DNA from 2 places in the Actinacidiphila yeochonensis CN732 genome. Region 2 is predicted to be linked to the other one. Evidence: riboswitches for the same ligand, from Rfam matches in the RefSeq annotation. Region 2 holds a riboswitch; the other holds the start of a gene.

The links. A riboswitch is a leader RNA that binds a small molecule or an ion and turns the genes downstream of it on or off. The one in region 2 is predicted to bind S-adenosylmethionine.
Region 1: it holds a riboswitch for S-adenosylmethionine, as region 2 does, so the genes downstream of both, thrC (threonine synthase) here and BS72_RS03180 (aminotransferase class V-fold PLP-dependent enzyme) in region 2, are expected to answer to the same signal.

Annotation. Positions count from the first base shown of each region.
Region 1 covers NZ_JQNR01000005.1:320,847-328,027, forward strand. The annotation lists gene groL (chaperonin GroEL) at 1-1,092, opposite strand, end outside; gene BS72_RS13495 (cold-shock protein) at 1,643-1,846, opposite strand; gene BS72_RS13500 (ubiquitin-like small modifier protein 1) at 2,327-2,602, opposite strand; gene thrC (threonine synthase) at 2,599-3,924, opposite strand; SAM riboswitch class I at 3,943-4,073, opposite strand; gene BS72_RS13510 (glucosyl-3-phosphoglycerate synthase) at 4,391-5,359, shown strand; gene BS72_RS13515 (alpha,alpha-trehalose-phosphate synthase (UDP-forming)) at 5,606-7,027, shown strand.
Region 2 covers NZ_JQNR01000003.1:355,129-362,309, reverse strand. The annotation lists gene trpD (anthranilate phosphoribosyltransferase) at 1-980, shown strand, start outside; SAM riboswitch class IV at 1,265-1,382, shown strand; gene BS72_RS03180 (aminotransferase class V-fold PLP-dependent enzyme) at 1,576-2,946, shown strand; gene BS72_RS03175 (Lrp/AsnC ligand binding domain-containing protein) at 3,166-3,447, opposite strand; gene BS72_RS03170 (rhomboid family intramembrane serine protease) at 3,444-4,223, opposite strand; gene BS72_RS03165 (NYN domain-containing protein) at 4,867-6,177, shown strand; gene BS72_RS03160 (C40 family peptidase) at 6,542-7,181, shown strand, end outside.

The sequences.
Region 1 (7,181 bases), on a different contig from region 2:
CTGGAGCTTCTCGCGGTCGTAGTCCGAGTCGCTGTTCTCGATCTCGGCACGGATCTGGTTGACCCGGCCGGCCACCTGGTCGGCGTCGCCCGAGCCGTCCACGATGGTGGTCTCGTCCTTGGTGATGACGACCTTGCGGGCGCGGCCCAGCAGGTCCAGCCCCGCGTTCTCCAGCTTGAGGCCGACCTCCTCGGAGATGACCGTGCCGCCGGTGAGGATGGCGATGTCGCCGAGCATGGCCTTGCGGCGGTCACCGAAGCCCGGGGCCTTGACGGCGACGGACTTGAAGGTGCCGCGGATCTTGTTGACCACCAGGGTCGACAGGGCCTCGCCCTCGACGTCCTCGGCGATGATCAGCAGCGGCTTGCCGGACTGCATGACCTTCTCCAGCAGCGGGAGGAGGTCCTTCACCGCGGAGACCTTGGAGTTGACGATCAGGATGTACGGGTCGTCGAGCGACGCCTCCATCCGCTCCAGGTCGGTGGCGAAGTAGGCGGAGATGAAGCCCTTGTCGAAGCGCATGCCCTCGGTGAGCTCGAGCTCCAGGCCGAAGGTCTGCGACTCCTCGACGGTGATGACGCCTTCCTTGCCGACCTTGTCCATGGCCTCGGCGATCAGCTCGCCGATCTGGGTGTCAGCGGCGGAGATCGAGGCGGTGGAGGCGATCTGCTCCTTCGTCTCGACGTCCTTGGCCTGCTCCAGCAGGGCGGCGGAGACGGCCTCGACGGCCTTCTCGATGCCGCGCTTGAGGGCCATCGGGTTGGCGCCGGCGGCGACGTTCCGCAGGCCCTCCTTGACCAGGGCCTGGGCGAGGACGGTCGCGGTCGTCGTGCCGTCACCGGCGACGTCGTCCGTCTTCTTCGCGACCTCCTTGACCAGCTCGGCGCCGATCTTCTCGTAGGGGTCCTCCAGCTCGATCTCCTTGGCGATGGAGACACCATCGTTGGTGATCGTGGGGGCGCCCCACTTCTTTTCGAGGACGACGTTGCGGCCCTTCGGGCCGAGAGTGACCTTGACGGCGTCGGCGAGCTGGTTCATCCCGCGCTCAAGGCCGCGCCGTGCCTCCTCGTCGAACGCGATGATCTTGGCCATGGTGAAGTGCCCTCCGCGGACTTGTCGGTTGCGCTCGGACCAGGCGGCGCCCGCGACGGACGGCCGCGGGGCTCCGGTCTCTTCCCGGCTCCCGCACGAGCCTCACCGGCCCGGTCCTCCTGTCACTCTCACTCGTAGAGTGCTAACGCCAATGATTAGCACTCACCCCCTGCGAGTGCAAGCGCCTCCCCCCGCACCGGCCACCTCGCGCCCGCCCGCCGGGCGGCTCCCGCCGGACCTCAGCCCCCTTCCGGGCGGCCGGCCGGAAGCCCCACGGCGGCAGACCGGGAGTCGGCCACGGGCGGTCGGGAGGGGCCGGTCAGGAGGGCGGGCAGGAGGCGGCCAGGAGCCGGACAGGGGACCGTCGGCGGCCCGTCAGGGCCCGTCTCAGCGCCCCGCGGTGGCGACACGAGGGGATCGCGAGGGGATCGCGAGGGGAACACGAGGGAGAACGCGGGGAGAACGCGAGGGAGCCGCACCCCCGCGGCGGGGTGCGGCTCCCGTGGTGCTGGTGCTACAGGTCGCGTCGGTGGCCGAACGCGCCGGGAGGTCAGACAGCCAGACGGACCATGTCCGCCTGCGGCCCCTTCTGACCCTGCGAGATCTCGAACTCGACCCGCTGGCCTTCTTCGAGGGTGCGGTACCCGTCCATCTGGATCGCGCTGTAGTGGACGAAGACATCCGCACCACCGTCGACCGCGATGAAGCCGTACCCCTTCTCCGCGTTGAACCACTTGACGGTGCCCTGAGCCATTCCTAACTCCCCTATTGCTGGCCCTGTCGCGGCCCCGCACTTCACGGGCCCGGGTCAGACCTCACCCGTCCTGGATTCCCGACCCGATGAGGGAGGGAACCCCGGGGGGCGTGCGCCGGAACGCGTCGACCGCGGCTGAATGTATCTGCACGGATGCCCACTGCAACAGGTCAAATGGACGAGAATTCTCGGCGCGACCGATCGGAAATGCACCGAGAAACATCGATAATGCGGGGCATCCCGGACAGGGCAAACGGGACGCATCGGGATAATTCACCGATGAATTTGGCGATAAATCGCCGCAGTCGTCTTCCGCAAGGACCAGGGTTTACTTCCGGCAACTGTACAACTCTTCAACTACCGCCCGGACAGCGGGACGCCCCGTCCACCCGAAGGGGTGAACGGGGCGATGGTGGCCGCTGCCGGCGGAAACACCCGCCGCCGGCGGCGGACACGGACGGCGCGTGGCCGCCGGTGGTTTCAGCCGCCCGCGACGGCGGGAATGATCGAGACGCTCGCACCGTCGGGGACGACCGTGGCCAGCCCGTCGGAGAAGCGGACGTCGTCGTCGTTGACGTAGACGTTCACGAAGCGGCGCAGCTTGCCCGCGTCGTCCAGGACACGGGCGGAGATGCCGTTGTGGTCGCGCTCCAGCGAGTCGATGACCTCGGCCAGCGTGGCGCCCTCGGCGGGCACCTCGGCCTGGCCGCCGGTGTAGGTGCGCAGGATGGTGGGGATGCGGACGGAAGCACTCATGCGAGGCCAGCCTCTCGGAAAGCGGCAAGGGTGGGGCGGATCGTCGCGGTCGGCCCGCTGGTGGCCGCGACCGCGTCCAGGGTCTTGAGTCCGTCGCCGGTGTTGAGGACGACGGTCTCGCCGGCCGGGTCCAGCTGCCCGGTCTCGATCAGCTTCTTCAGCACGCCGATGGTGACGCCGCCCGCGGTCTCCGCGAAGATCCCCTCGGTACGGGCCAGCAGCTTGATCGCCTCGACGACCTGCTCGTCGTTGACGTCCTCCACCGCGCCGCCGGTGCGCCGGGCGATGTCCAGGACGTAGGGGCCGTCGGCCGGGTTGCCGATGGCGAGCGACTTGGCGATGGTGTCCGGCTTGACCGGCCGCACCACGTCGTGGCCGGCCTTGAAGGCCGCCGAGACGGGCGAGCAGCCCTCGGCCTGGGCGCCGAAGATCTTGTAGGGCTTCTCCTCGACCAGGCCGAGCGCGATCAGCTCGCGCAGCCCCTTGTCGATCTTGGTCAGCTGGGAGCCGGAGGCGATCGGGATGACCAGGTTGTCCGGGAGCCGCCAGCCGAGCTGCTCGGCGATCTCGTAGGCCAGCGTCTTGGAGCCCTCGCCGTAGTACGGCCGCAGGTTCACGTTGACGAAGCCCCAGTCCTCGCCGATCGGGTCGCCGATCAGCTCGGAGCAGAAGCGGTTCACGTCGTCGTAGGAGCCCTCGATCGCGACGAGGTCGCCGCCGTAGACGGCGGCCATGACGACCTTGCCGGCCTCCAGATCGTGCGGGATGAACACGCAGGACTTCAGGCCGGCCCGGGCCGCGGCGGCGCCGACCGCGCCGGCCAGGTTGCCGGTGGAGGAGCAGGACAGGGTGGTCATCCCGAAGGTGCGGGCGGCCTCCAGGGCGATGGCCACCACGCGGTCCTTGAAGGAGTGCGTGGGGTTGCCGGAGTCGTCCTTGACGTGCAGGCCGCCGGTGATGCCCAGCTCGCGGGCCAGCCGGTCGGCCTTGACCAGCCGGGTCCAGCCCGGGTTCAGGTTGGGCTGCTCGGCGACGTCGGCGGGCACCGGGAGCAGCGGCGCGTAGCGCCAGATGCTGGCCGGACCGGCCTCGATCCGGCGGCGCAGGCCCTCGGGGTCGCCGGTCGGCAGGTCGTAGGCCACTTCGAGCGGGCCGAAACACTCCAGACACGCGAAGACCGGGCCGAGCGGGAAGCGGGTCCCGCACTCGCGGCAGGAGAGCGCGGCGGCCGGGCCGAAGGGGGCGCGCGGCTCACCGGCGGAGTCGCCGGACGCGGTGGTCGCGGTGGGAAGTTCGGTGCTTGCGGCAGTGTGCGCAGCCATAACTGGCGAGGCCCTTTCTCCTCATCTTCCTCGTGGCGCGGGCGCGCCAGGAGACGGAATTGGCACCTTCCCCACCGTGTGACCTCGCGGTCGGCGGGAGGGTTGCCGGGGCTTCAACGGGCCGTTCCCTCTGCCCCTCTGGATGAGCGGTATGGCGCCGGGCGGCCTGCCCATGGACGGCGGGCCCGGTGCGTTTGTCGGCGGGACCCCGGCATGCCGGCGCCTCGCGTGTTGTTCAAAACTGTAACCGACGAACCCGGGGGCGGAGACAGGGGTCCGCAACGCGAGACGTGTCACACCGGTCCCCGCGTCGCGGCGCCGGCGCCGGCTGTTCCGGCCTGATCCGGCCTGATCCGTTCGCCGGCCCCGCGTTGGCCGGCCTCCCGGTCGGCCGGGTCGGCGGGCCCGCGGCTCGTCCGCGACTGAAGCGACTGAAGCGACTGAAGCGACTGAGGAGAGGAGATCCGTGCTCGACGAGGTGGAGCGCTGGCTGAAGAGCCGGACGTGGTCGGCAGCCGACCGTCCGCTGGAGGAGCTGCTGGCCGCCAAGCACGCGGCCGGCTCCCGGGGGACGGTCAGCGTGGTGCTGCCGGCGCTCGACGAGGAGGCGACCGTCGGCGCGATCGTGGCCGCGATCCGGGGGCGGCTGATGGCCCCGGACGGGGTTCCGCTGGTGGACGAGCTGGTGGTGGTCGACTCGGGCTCCAGCGACGGCACCGCGGAGGTGGCCGCCCGCGCGGGGGCGCGGGTGGTGCGGCGCGACGAGGTGCTGCCGCGGCTGCCGGTGCTGCCCGGCAAGGGCGAGGTGCTGTGGCGGTCGCTGCTGGCCACCCGCGGCGAGATCGTCTGCTTCGTCGACGCCGACCTGCGCGACTTCGACCCGTCCTTCGTCTCCGGGATCGTCGGCCCGCTGCTGACCGAGCCGGACGTCCACCTCGTGAAGGCGATGTACGACCGGCCGCTGGAGTCGGGCGGCCAGGTGGTGCCGGCCGGCGGCGGCCGGGTCACGGAACTGGTCGCGCGGCCGCTGCTGAACCTGCACTGGCCGCTGCTGGCCGGCTTCGTGCAGCCGCTGGGCGGGGAGTACGCGGCCCGCCGCCCGCTGCTGGAGCGGCTGCCGTTCCCGGTCGGGTACGGGGTGGAGCTCGGGCTGCTGGTCGACGCGCTCGACGCGGTGGGCCTGGACGGGCTGGCGCAGGTCGACGTGGGGGTGCGCCACCACCGGCACCAGGACGGCCAGGCGCTGGGACGGATGGCGGCGGCGATCTACCGCACCGCGCAGAGCCGGCTCCAGCACGGCCACCTGGTCCGGCCGCGGCTGACCCAGTTCGACCGCGCGGCCGGCGGCTTCCGCCCCACCACGCACGCGGTGGACACCGACGAGCGGCCGCCGATGGCCACGGTCCCGGAGTACGCCGCCCGCCACGCCGCCTGACCGTCGGACAGGGCCTGCGGGCCACCCGGGCGGCCCCCGGCCCCGGAGGCCCCCGCGTACCGGTGTCGCCGCAGGTCGCGTGGCGTCCCGAGGGGCAGGACGACGCGTGGGGGACGTTTGAGACGGGGCGCGGGTGGTAGGTCCTGTCTGACGAGCGGCGCCGTCCGCGCAAGGGGCGGCGCCGCTCCTCGAAGCAGGTCCGGAGCGGCGCGGCGTGGTGGCGTGGAAGGAGGCGTGGGAGGTCGGATGGCAGGCAGCGAGGGCAGCGCGCGGGTACTGGTCGCGTCGAACCGCGGCCCCGTGTCGTACACCGTGGGTGAGGACGGCGGGCTCACCGGCCGACGCGGCGGCGGCGGGATGGTCTCGGGGCTGAGCGCGATCGGGCCGGACGCCGGCGCGGTGTGGGTGTGCGCGGCGATGTCGGAGGGCGACCGCGAGGCGGTGCGGCGCGGCGTCGCCGAGCCGGGCACCCGCATGATCGCGGTGGAGCCGGACGTCTTCCACGCGGCGTACAACGACATCGCCAACTCGGTGCTGTGGTTCGTCCACCACCTGCTCTACCAGACCCCGCTGGACCCGGTCTTCGACGAGGAGTTCCGCTCCCAGTGGGCGTCGTACGAGGCGTACAACGCGGCCTTCGCGGACGCGATCGCCGAGGAGGCGGCCGAGGGCGCCGCCGTCCTGGTGCAGGACTACCACCTCGTCCTGGTGCCCGCGCTGCTCCGGCAGCGCCGCCCGGACCTGCGGATCGGCCACTTCTCGCACACCCCGTGGGCGCCGCCGGACTACTTCCGGCTGCTGCCGGACGACGTCGCGGCGCAGGTGCTGGAGGGGGTGCTCGGCGCCGACCGGGCCGCGTTCCTCACCCGCCGCTGGGCCGCCGCGTTCGCCGCCTGCTGCGCCGACGTGCTCGGCGCCGAGGTGTCCGCCGACGGCATGTCGGTCAGCTACGCGGGGCACACCACGCGGCTGGGCGTGCACGGCCTGGGCGCCGACGCGGACTTCCTGCGGGAGCGGGCCGGCCGGGCGGACGTCGAGGAGCGGATGGCGGCGCTGCGGGCCGAGGCCGGGCCGGGGCGCCGGCTGATCGTGCGGGTGGACCGCACGGAGCTGTCGAAGAACATCGTGCGCGGCCTGCTGGCCTACCGGCGGCTGCTGCTGGAGCACCCGGGCTGGCGCGAGCGGGTGGTGCACGTCGCCTTCGCCTACCCCTCCCGCCAGGACCTGGCGCTGTACCGCGAGTACACGGCGGAGGTCTCCCGGGTCGCGGCGGAGATCAACGAGGAGTTCGGCACCCCGGGCTGGACCCCGGTGGTGCTCAAGGTGGACGACGACTTCGCCCGTTCGCTGGCCGCCTACCGGATGGCCGACGTGGCCCTGGTCAACCCGATCCGGGACGGGATGAACCTGGTGGCCAAGGAGGTGCCGGTGGTCTCCGACCACGGTGTCGCGCTGGTGCTCTCCCGCGAGGCCGGGGCGTTCGAGGAACTGGGCGACGACGCGGTGGTCGTCAACCCGTACGACGTGCGGGCCACCGCCGCCGCCCTCAACACCGCGCTCACCCTGCCGGAGGCCGAGCGCGCCGACCGCACGAAGCGGCTGGCGGCGGCGGCCACCGCGCTGCCGCCGACGCAGTGGTTCCTCGGCCAGCTCGACGCGCTGAGCTGAACGGGAGCCGGCACGTCGGCACCGCTGAACGGACGCCGGCACCACGCACGTCGGCACGTCGGCACGTCGGCACGTCGGCACGTCAGGGCAGGTGTCGCCCGTCCGCATGACGCTTCCGCCACGGCCCCGGTGGCACCCGGCGGTCCACCGCATT
Region 2 (7,181 bases):
TCGACACCGCCGACACCGCCTGGGCGATGGACTCGATCATGCGCGGCGAGTCCACCAACGCGCAGATCGCCGGCTTCGCGGTGGGCCTGCGCGCCAAGGGCGAGACCGTCGAGGAGATCGCCGGGCTGGTCCAGGCGATGTACGAGCACGCCACCACCATCGAGGTGCCCGGCCCCACGCTGGACATCGTCGGCACCGGCGGCGACCGCTCCGGCTCGGTGAACATCTCCACCATGTCCGCGATAGTGGTGGCCGGCACGGGCGCGAAGGTGGTCAAGCACGGCAGCCGCGCCGCCTCGTCCAAGAGCGGTGCCTCCGACGTGCTCGGCGCCCTCGGGCTCAACCTCGACCTGCCCCCCGCACGGGTGGCGGAGGTCGCCGAGGAAGCGGGCATCACCTTCTGCTACGCCGTCAGGTTCCATCCCTCGCTGCGCCACGTCGCCAGCGCGCGGAGCGAGTTGGGGGTGGCCACGCCGTTCAACTTCCTCGGCCCGCTGACCAACCCGGCGCGGGTCAAGACCCAGGCCACCGGCGTGGCCGACGCGCGGATGGCGCCGATCCTGGCCGGGGTGCTGGCCGAACGCGGCTCCTCCGCGCTGGTCTTCCGCGGCGACGACGGCCTCGACGAACTCACCACGACCGCCACCTCGCAGGTGTGGGTGGTGCGCGACGGCAAGGTCGACCACCACTCGTTCGACCCGCGCGACATCGGGATCACCCTGGTGCCGGTCGAGGCGCTGCGCGGCGGTGACGCGGCTCACAACGCCGACGTGGTCCGTCGCCTGCTGGCCGGCGAGCAGGGGCCGGTACGGGACGCGGTGCTGCTCAACTCCGCCGCCGCGCTCACCGCGTTGGAGCCCGCCGGGCAGGGCGGGCTGGAGGAGCGGATCGCGGCGAACCTGCCGCGCGCGGCGGAGTCCATCGACTCCGGTGCCGCCGAGTCGGTGCTGCGGCGCTGGGTGGCGGCCACCAACGCCTGACGCCGGGACGGCGGTTCACCGGCCGGCTCCGCGGCGCCCGCACGGGCGGCCCGCGGGGCCGGCCGTAGGCGTTCCCCGCCGGTTCCCCGCGCGCTTCCCGCCCGCTTCCCGTGCCGTGCCCCGGCCCGCTCCGAAGGCCCTCCTATACGGCTCTTCCCAGGTCCAGACGGGCCCCGGGGCTGCTGCCGGTCGGGCCGTTGGACGGGTCGTCGGGCGGGCGGGTGCGAAAGGTGCCCGGGGGGAGGGGCTTGCGTCGTGGCGGACGTGTGGCAGAATCTGATCCAGGTCACGAGTGACAGCGCAAAGGCCCCGGCTCGCTGTCCGGCAACCCTCCGTCCGAGGCGGGGTGCCCCGGGTGATGACCAGGCTGTGACGCAGCAAGGCTCACAGCAAGCCGGACCTGGGGAGTTCTTCATGAGCAAGCGAATGCGTTAGGGCCGTCGGGCCCAGGGACCGCTTCGCCCCCTTCGCGGCAGGCGGTCGTCACCCTCGCAGTTCCGCCACACCCTTCTTCGCACCCGCACTCGCCTGCGCGGCAACGCCGCCGTGCCATCGCCGAGTGGTGCTTCAGCCTGCCTTCCTACGGGAGTCCGCCGTGACCGTGACCGCCGCTGCCGCCACCGACCGTCCCACCTGTAGCCCGCTGCCCGTCCTGGGCCGCGACGTCCGCGTCCCGCTGGTCACCGGCGGCGAGGTGGAGTACGGCGCCCTGGACTACGCGGCCAGCGCGCCCGCCCTCCAGCGGGTCTGGGACGACGTCGCCGCGTACGCGCCGTACTACGGCAGCGTGCACCGGGGCGCCGGCTACCTGTCGCAGCTGTCCACGGACCTGTTCGAGCAGAGCCGGGAGACCGTCGCCGCCTTCCTCGGCTGCCGCCCCGGCGACGAGGTGCTCTTCACCCGCTCCACCACCGACTCGCTGAACCTGCTGGCCGCCGCGCTGCCGGCCGGAACCCAGGTCTTCGTCTTCGAGACCGAGCACCACGCCTCCCTGCTCCCCTGGAGCCGCGCCCGCGAGGTCCAGGTGCGCTACCTGCCCGCGCCGGACGGGGCCGAGCAGGCGGTGGCCGCGCTGGACGCCGCGCTGGCCGCCGCCGCCGACGGGCCGAAGCTGGTGTGCGTCACCGGCGCGTCCAACGTCACCGGCGAGATCTGGCCGATCCGCGAACTGGCCGCCGCCGCGCACCGGAACGGCGCCCGGATCGTCCTGGACGCCGCGCAGCTGGCCCCGCACCACCCGGTGGACGTGGCCGAGCTCGACGTGGACTGGGTCGCCTTCTCCGGCCACAAGCTCTACGCGCCGTTCGGGGCCGGGGTGCTCGCCGGCCGGGCCGACTGGCTGGACGCCGCCGAGCCCTACCTGGCCGGGGGCGGCGCCACCCGCAGCGTCATCCACACCGGTGACGCCGTGGACGTCGAGTGGAACTCCGGTACGGCCCGGCACGAGGCGGGCTCCCCGAACGTGATCGGCGCCTACGCCATCGCCTCGGCCTGCCGGGCGCTGACCGAGGCGGGCTTCGAGGCGCTGGCCGCGCGCGAGCAGGAGCTGCTGGGCCGGCTGCGCGAGGGCCTGGCGGCGATCCCCGGGGTGCGGGTGCTCTCGCTCTTCGGCCCGGACGCCCCGCGCGTCGGCGTGCTCTCCTTCGTGGTCCGCGACTGGAACTCCTCGCGCCTTGCCGCGGCGCTGTCGGCCGAGTACGGGATCGGCGTCCGCGACGGGCTGTTCTGCGCCCACCCGCTGGTGCGCACCCTGCTGGGCGGCGAGCCGGACGAGCCGGCCGAGTGCGGCGTGCCCGACGACGTGCCGGGCGGCCGCCCGCTGAACGCGGTGCGGGTCAGCTTCGGCGCGGGCACGCCGGACGAGCACATCGACCGGTTCGTCAACGCGCTGGCCACGCTGGTCCGCGACGGCGCCGCCTGGGACTACACCACCGAGAACGGCCGCTGCGTCCCCGCCCGCGCCTGACCGGCCGGGCGGACCGGCGGCCACTGGTCGGGACCGCCAGAGGTCCCGGCCGGCGGGCCCGCGGCGGATGGCGGACCGGTCGGATCGGCGGATCGGTCGGACCAGCGGATCAGCGGATCGGTCGGACCAGCGGATCAGCGGATCGGTCGGATCAGCGGATCGGGCGGGTCCGCGCCGGGCCGGCGGGCCGCCGGGTCGGCTGCCGGGAGCGGCGGTGGGTCAGGAGTCCAGGCCGATGGCGAAGGCGGACTCCAGGTCGTGCTGGGAGTAGGTCCGGAAGGCCACGTGGGTGTCGGTGCCCATGACGCCGGGGATCTTCGAGATGCGGCCGGGGATGACGTCCGCGAGGTCGTCGTGGCGGGCCACCCGCACCAGGGCCACCAGGTCGTAGCCTCCGGTCACCGAGTAGACCTCGCTGACGTGCTCCAGGGCGGCGATGGCTTCCGCGATCTCGGGGATACGGTCCACGGACGTCTTGATGAGCACGATCGCGGTGATCACGGCTGGGCATCTCCTTGGCTGGGCCTGACGACGACGCTCACCTTACGCCGTGGCCGGTAGCAGACCCACGCACACAGGAAGCCGAACGCGAAACCGACCACGTGCGCCAGGTAGGCCACTCCGGGGCCGCTCCGGGCGGTCTGCGCGGCCAGCCACTGGAGCACGAACCAGAAGCCGAGCACGACCCAGGCCGGGAAGCGCAGCGGTACGAAGAAGAGGAACGGGAAGACGCTCGTCACCCGGGCCCGCGGGTAGAGGTAGAGGTACGCGCCCAGCGCCCCGGAGATCGCCCCCGACGCCCCGACCAGGCTCTGCGTGTCCTCGGGGTGCGCGAACGCGAAGCCGTAGGCGGCCAGGTATCCGGCCGCGAGGTAGAAGAGCGCGAACCTGGTCCGGCCCATGCGGTTCTCCACGTTGTCCCCGAAGACGTACAGGAACAGCATGTTGCCCACCAGGTGCAGCCAGCCGCCGTGCAGGAACATCGAGGTCAGCACGGACAGGAACGGCACCTTCGCGAAGGGCCCGGGGACACCGCAGCCCGCCGGCAGGGCCAGTCGGGAGACGGGCAGCCGGCCGTGGAAGAGCTCGGCCGGGATCACCCCCCACCGGTCGAAGTACAGCGCCTGCCGGCAGTGCAGCGCCTGCCCGGCGCCGTAGAAGCCGGCGAAGCCGGAGACCGGACCCAGCAGGAACACCACCGCGCACAGCCCGATGAGCGTGTACGTGACGACCGGCGTGCGGCGGACCGGGTTCGTGTCGTACACCGGGATGACCATGGACCGATCATGACGGAACCGGACCAACCGGCACGGGTCGCCTCGCCGCAGCGCGCGGCGCCGCCCAGGCCGTAGGGTGACCCGGACAGCGCCCGGCGGCGGGTCGAACTGGTGGACCGCGGTGGCACGGACGTGTCCGGTGGTTCCCCGCGCGGACGGCCCGGACGGCGGCCCGGAGCGGGGACAATGGAAACAGGAGGCGGCGGCCGGAGGGATCGGAGGGGCCGGGAGCCGAGGGACCCGACAGGAGTGACTGGTGGACGGTAACGGCGGCCGACCGCGGCCCGAGCAGAACGGGCCGGACGGACCGGAGGTCGGCGTGCCCGCGGAGCCGGTCACGAGCGCGGACGCCGCGCGACCTGGCAGTCCCGCACCCGCCGACGCGGACGGTCCCGGCCTGCCCGGGGACGACGCGGCGGCAGCGGCCGGACCCCCCGGCGACCCCGAGGGCGCCGGACCCCCCGAGCACGCGGACGGCGGGTCCGAGGTCGAAGCCGAAGCCGAGGCCGGGAACGAGGCAGGCGCGGACCCGGATGCGGATGCCGCCGATGCCGATGCCGACGCCGGCTCCGACACTGACGACGACTCCGACTCCGACTCCGACTCCGACGCTGACGACGGCGACACCGGTGCCGAGCCCGCCCTGGAGGGGCCGCTGCCGGAGGGGGTGCGGCACCGCGTGGTCACGGTGGCGGCCGACGCCTTCGGCGGCTTCACCTTCGCCGAACTGCCGGTGACGCTGCGCCCCTACGCGCGCTTCACCCCCACCCGCCGCGCCCGGTACGCCGCGACCGCGCTCGCCGCCGCCCTGGAGTCCGATCCGGCCTTCCGGCAGCGGGTCGCCGTCCGGCTGCGCGAGGCCCAGCCCGACCTCACCGGCGCCCTGGACGCGGGCACCCCGCCGCCGGCCGCCGATCCGCTGGACGTGGCCGCCGCCGCCTATCTGCTGCGCCCGCCCGGCTGGGCCAAGCTGGTGGCCACTGCCGGGGAGGAGGCCCAACGCGTCGGCGCGGAGCGGGCGGACGAGGAGGCCGCCCGCCAACTCGTCCGGCTGCGCGAGGAGGTGGCCGCCCTCCACGAGCACGCCCGCACCAGCGCCGCCCGGGCCCGGACCGAGCTGGACGCCGCGCGCAAGGAGACGGACGCGGTCCACCGCAAGCTGCGGGCCGCGCACAGCGACGTCCGCCGCGCCGAGGCCGCCCAGCGCAAGCTCCAGGCCGAACTGGACGAGGCGCGGGGCGCCGCAGAGCGGGAGCGGGCCGCCGCCGACAGCGAGCTGCGCCGGCTGCGCGCCCGGCTGGGCGCTGCCGAGGCCGCGGTGGAGGCGGGCCGCCGGGCGGCGCGCGAGGGCCGCAGCGTCGAGGACGTACGGCTGCGGCTGCTGCTGGACACGGTGCTGGACGCGGCCGCCGGCCTGCGCCGCGAACTCGCCCTGCCGCCCCGGGACACCCTGGGCGTGCGCCCGGCCGACACCGTCGACGCCGTGGCGCCGGGCCAGTTCAGCCCCAAGGACATCGCCACCCGCGCGCTGTCCGACACCGACCCGGCGCTGCTCGACCAGCTCCTCGCGCTGCCGCAGGCGCACCTGGTGGTCGACGGCTACAACGTCACCAAGACCGGCTACCCGGCGCTGCCGCTGGAGAAGCAGCGGCTGCGGCTGCTGGGAGGCCTGGCCGCGCTCGCCGCGCAGAGCGGTGCGGAGGTCACGTGCGTCTTCGACGGGGCGGACCTGGACCGGCCGGTGCTGCTCGCGCCGCCGCGCGGGGTGCGGGTGCTGTTCTCCAAGGGCGGTGAGACCGCGGACGAGCTGATCCGCCGCCTGGTGCGGGCCGAACCGCCCGGCCGCCAGGTCGTGGTGGTCTCCGCCGACCGCGAGGTGGCCGACGGCGTCGCGAAGGCGGGGGCGCGGCCGGTGGCCTCGCTGATGCTGCTGAAGCGGCTCAGCCGGGTCTGATCTCCGGCGGGGGCTCCTGGGGCTGATGTGACGTGCTGTGAACATGCCCGCGGAATCCGGCCGTTCCCCCGGGGCGGCCCCGGCCGTGCGCCGGTGCGGGCCGCCGCGCCCGCGCACACCGGGTTTCGCCTGCGGAAACGTACGGTCGTCGGCGTGCCACGACGGGTACGGACCTTGGTAAAGCCCCGTAAAGAATGTGCGAAGCGGTCGATATTTTGCCTACAAGGATTTGAACTGATCACAGTCTGGTCACTAAGGTCGGGGCTCGTACCTCCGCGCAGTCGATCATCCAGCCCGGATGGCGCTCGGGGGCCGCCCGCCAGCTGAACCGGTAGGCGGCTGAAGGAAGAAGGAGACCGCCTTCGTGGCGTCCCACCGTCGTCCCAAGCCGGCAAGCCGCACGCGTGTCACCGTGCTCACCGCGACCGCCGCAGCAGCGGTCGCCCTGTCATCGCAGGCCGCGCAGGCCGCTCCCGCCAAGGAGTCCATCAAGGACGCCAAGGCGAAGGTCGACGCCCTGTACTCGCAGGCCGAGGTGGCCACGGAGCAGTACGACGCGGCCAACGAGAAGCTGGGCACCCTGCAGAAGGAGGCGTCCAACCTCCAGGACCAGGTGGCGCGGCAGCAGGAGAAGCTGAACAGCCTTCGGGACGGCATCGGCGTCATCGCCGCCTCCCAGTACCGCAGCGGCGGTATCGACCCGTCGCTCCAGCTGTTCCTCTCCTCGAATCCGGACAGCTACCTCGACCAGGCGACGTCGCTGGACCAGATCTCCTCGCTCCAGGCCGGCGCCCTCACCCAGCTCCAGGACGCCAAGCGGACGCTGGACCAGGAGCGGGCCGAGGCCACCGCCAAGCTCGCCGAGGTGCAGACCACCCACACCGAGCTGACCAAGAAGAAGAACGAGACCAAGCAGAAGCTGGCGAAGGCGCAGACCGTCCTCAACGGCCTCACCGAGGCCCAGCGCGAGCAGATGGCAGAGGACAACGCGGCCGCCGCCAACC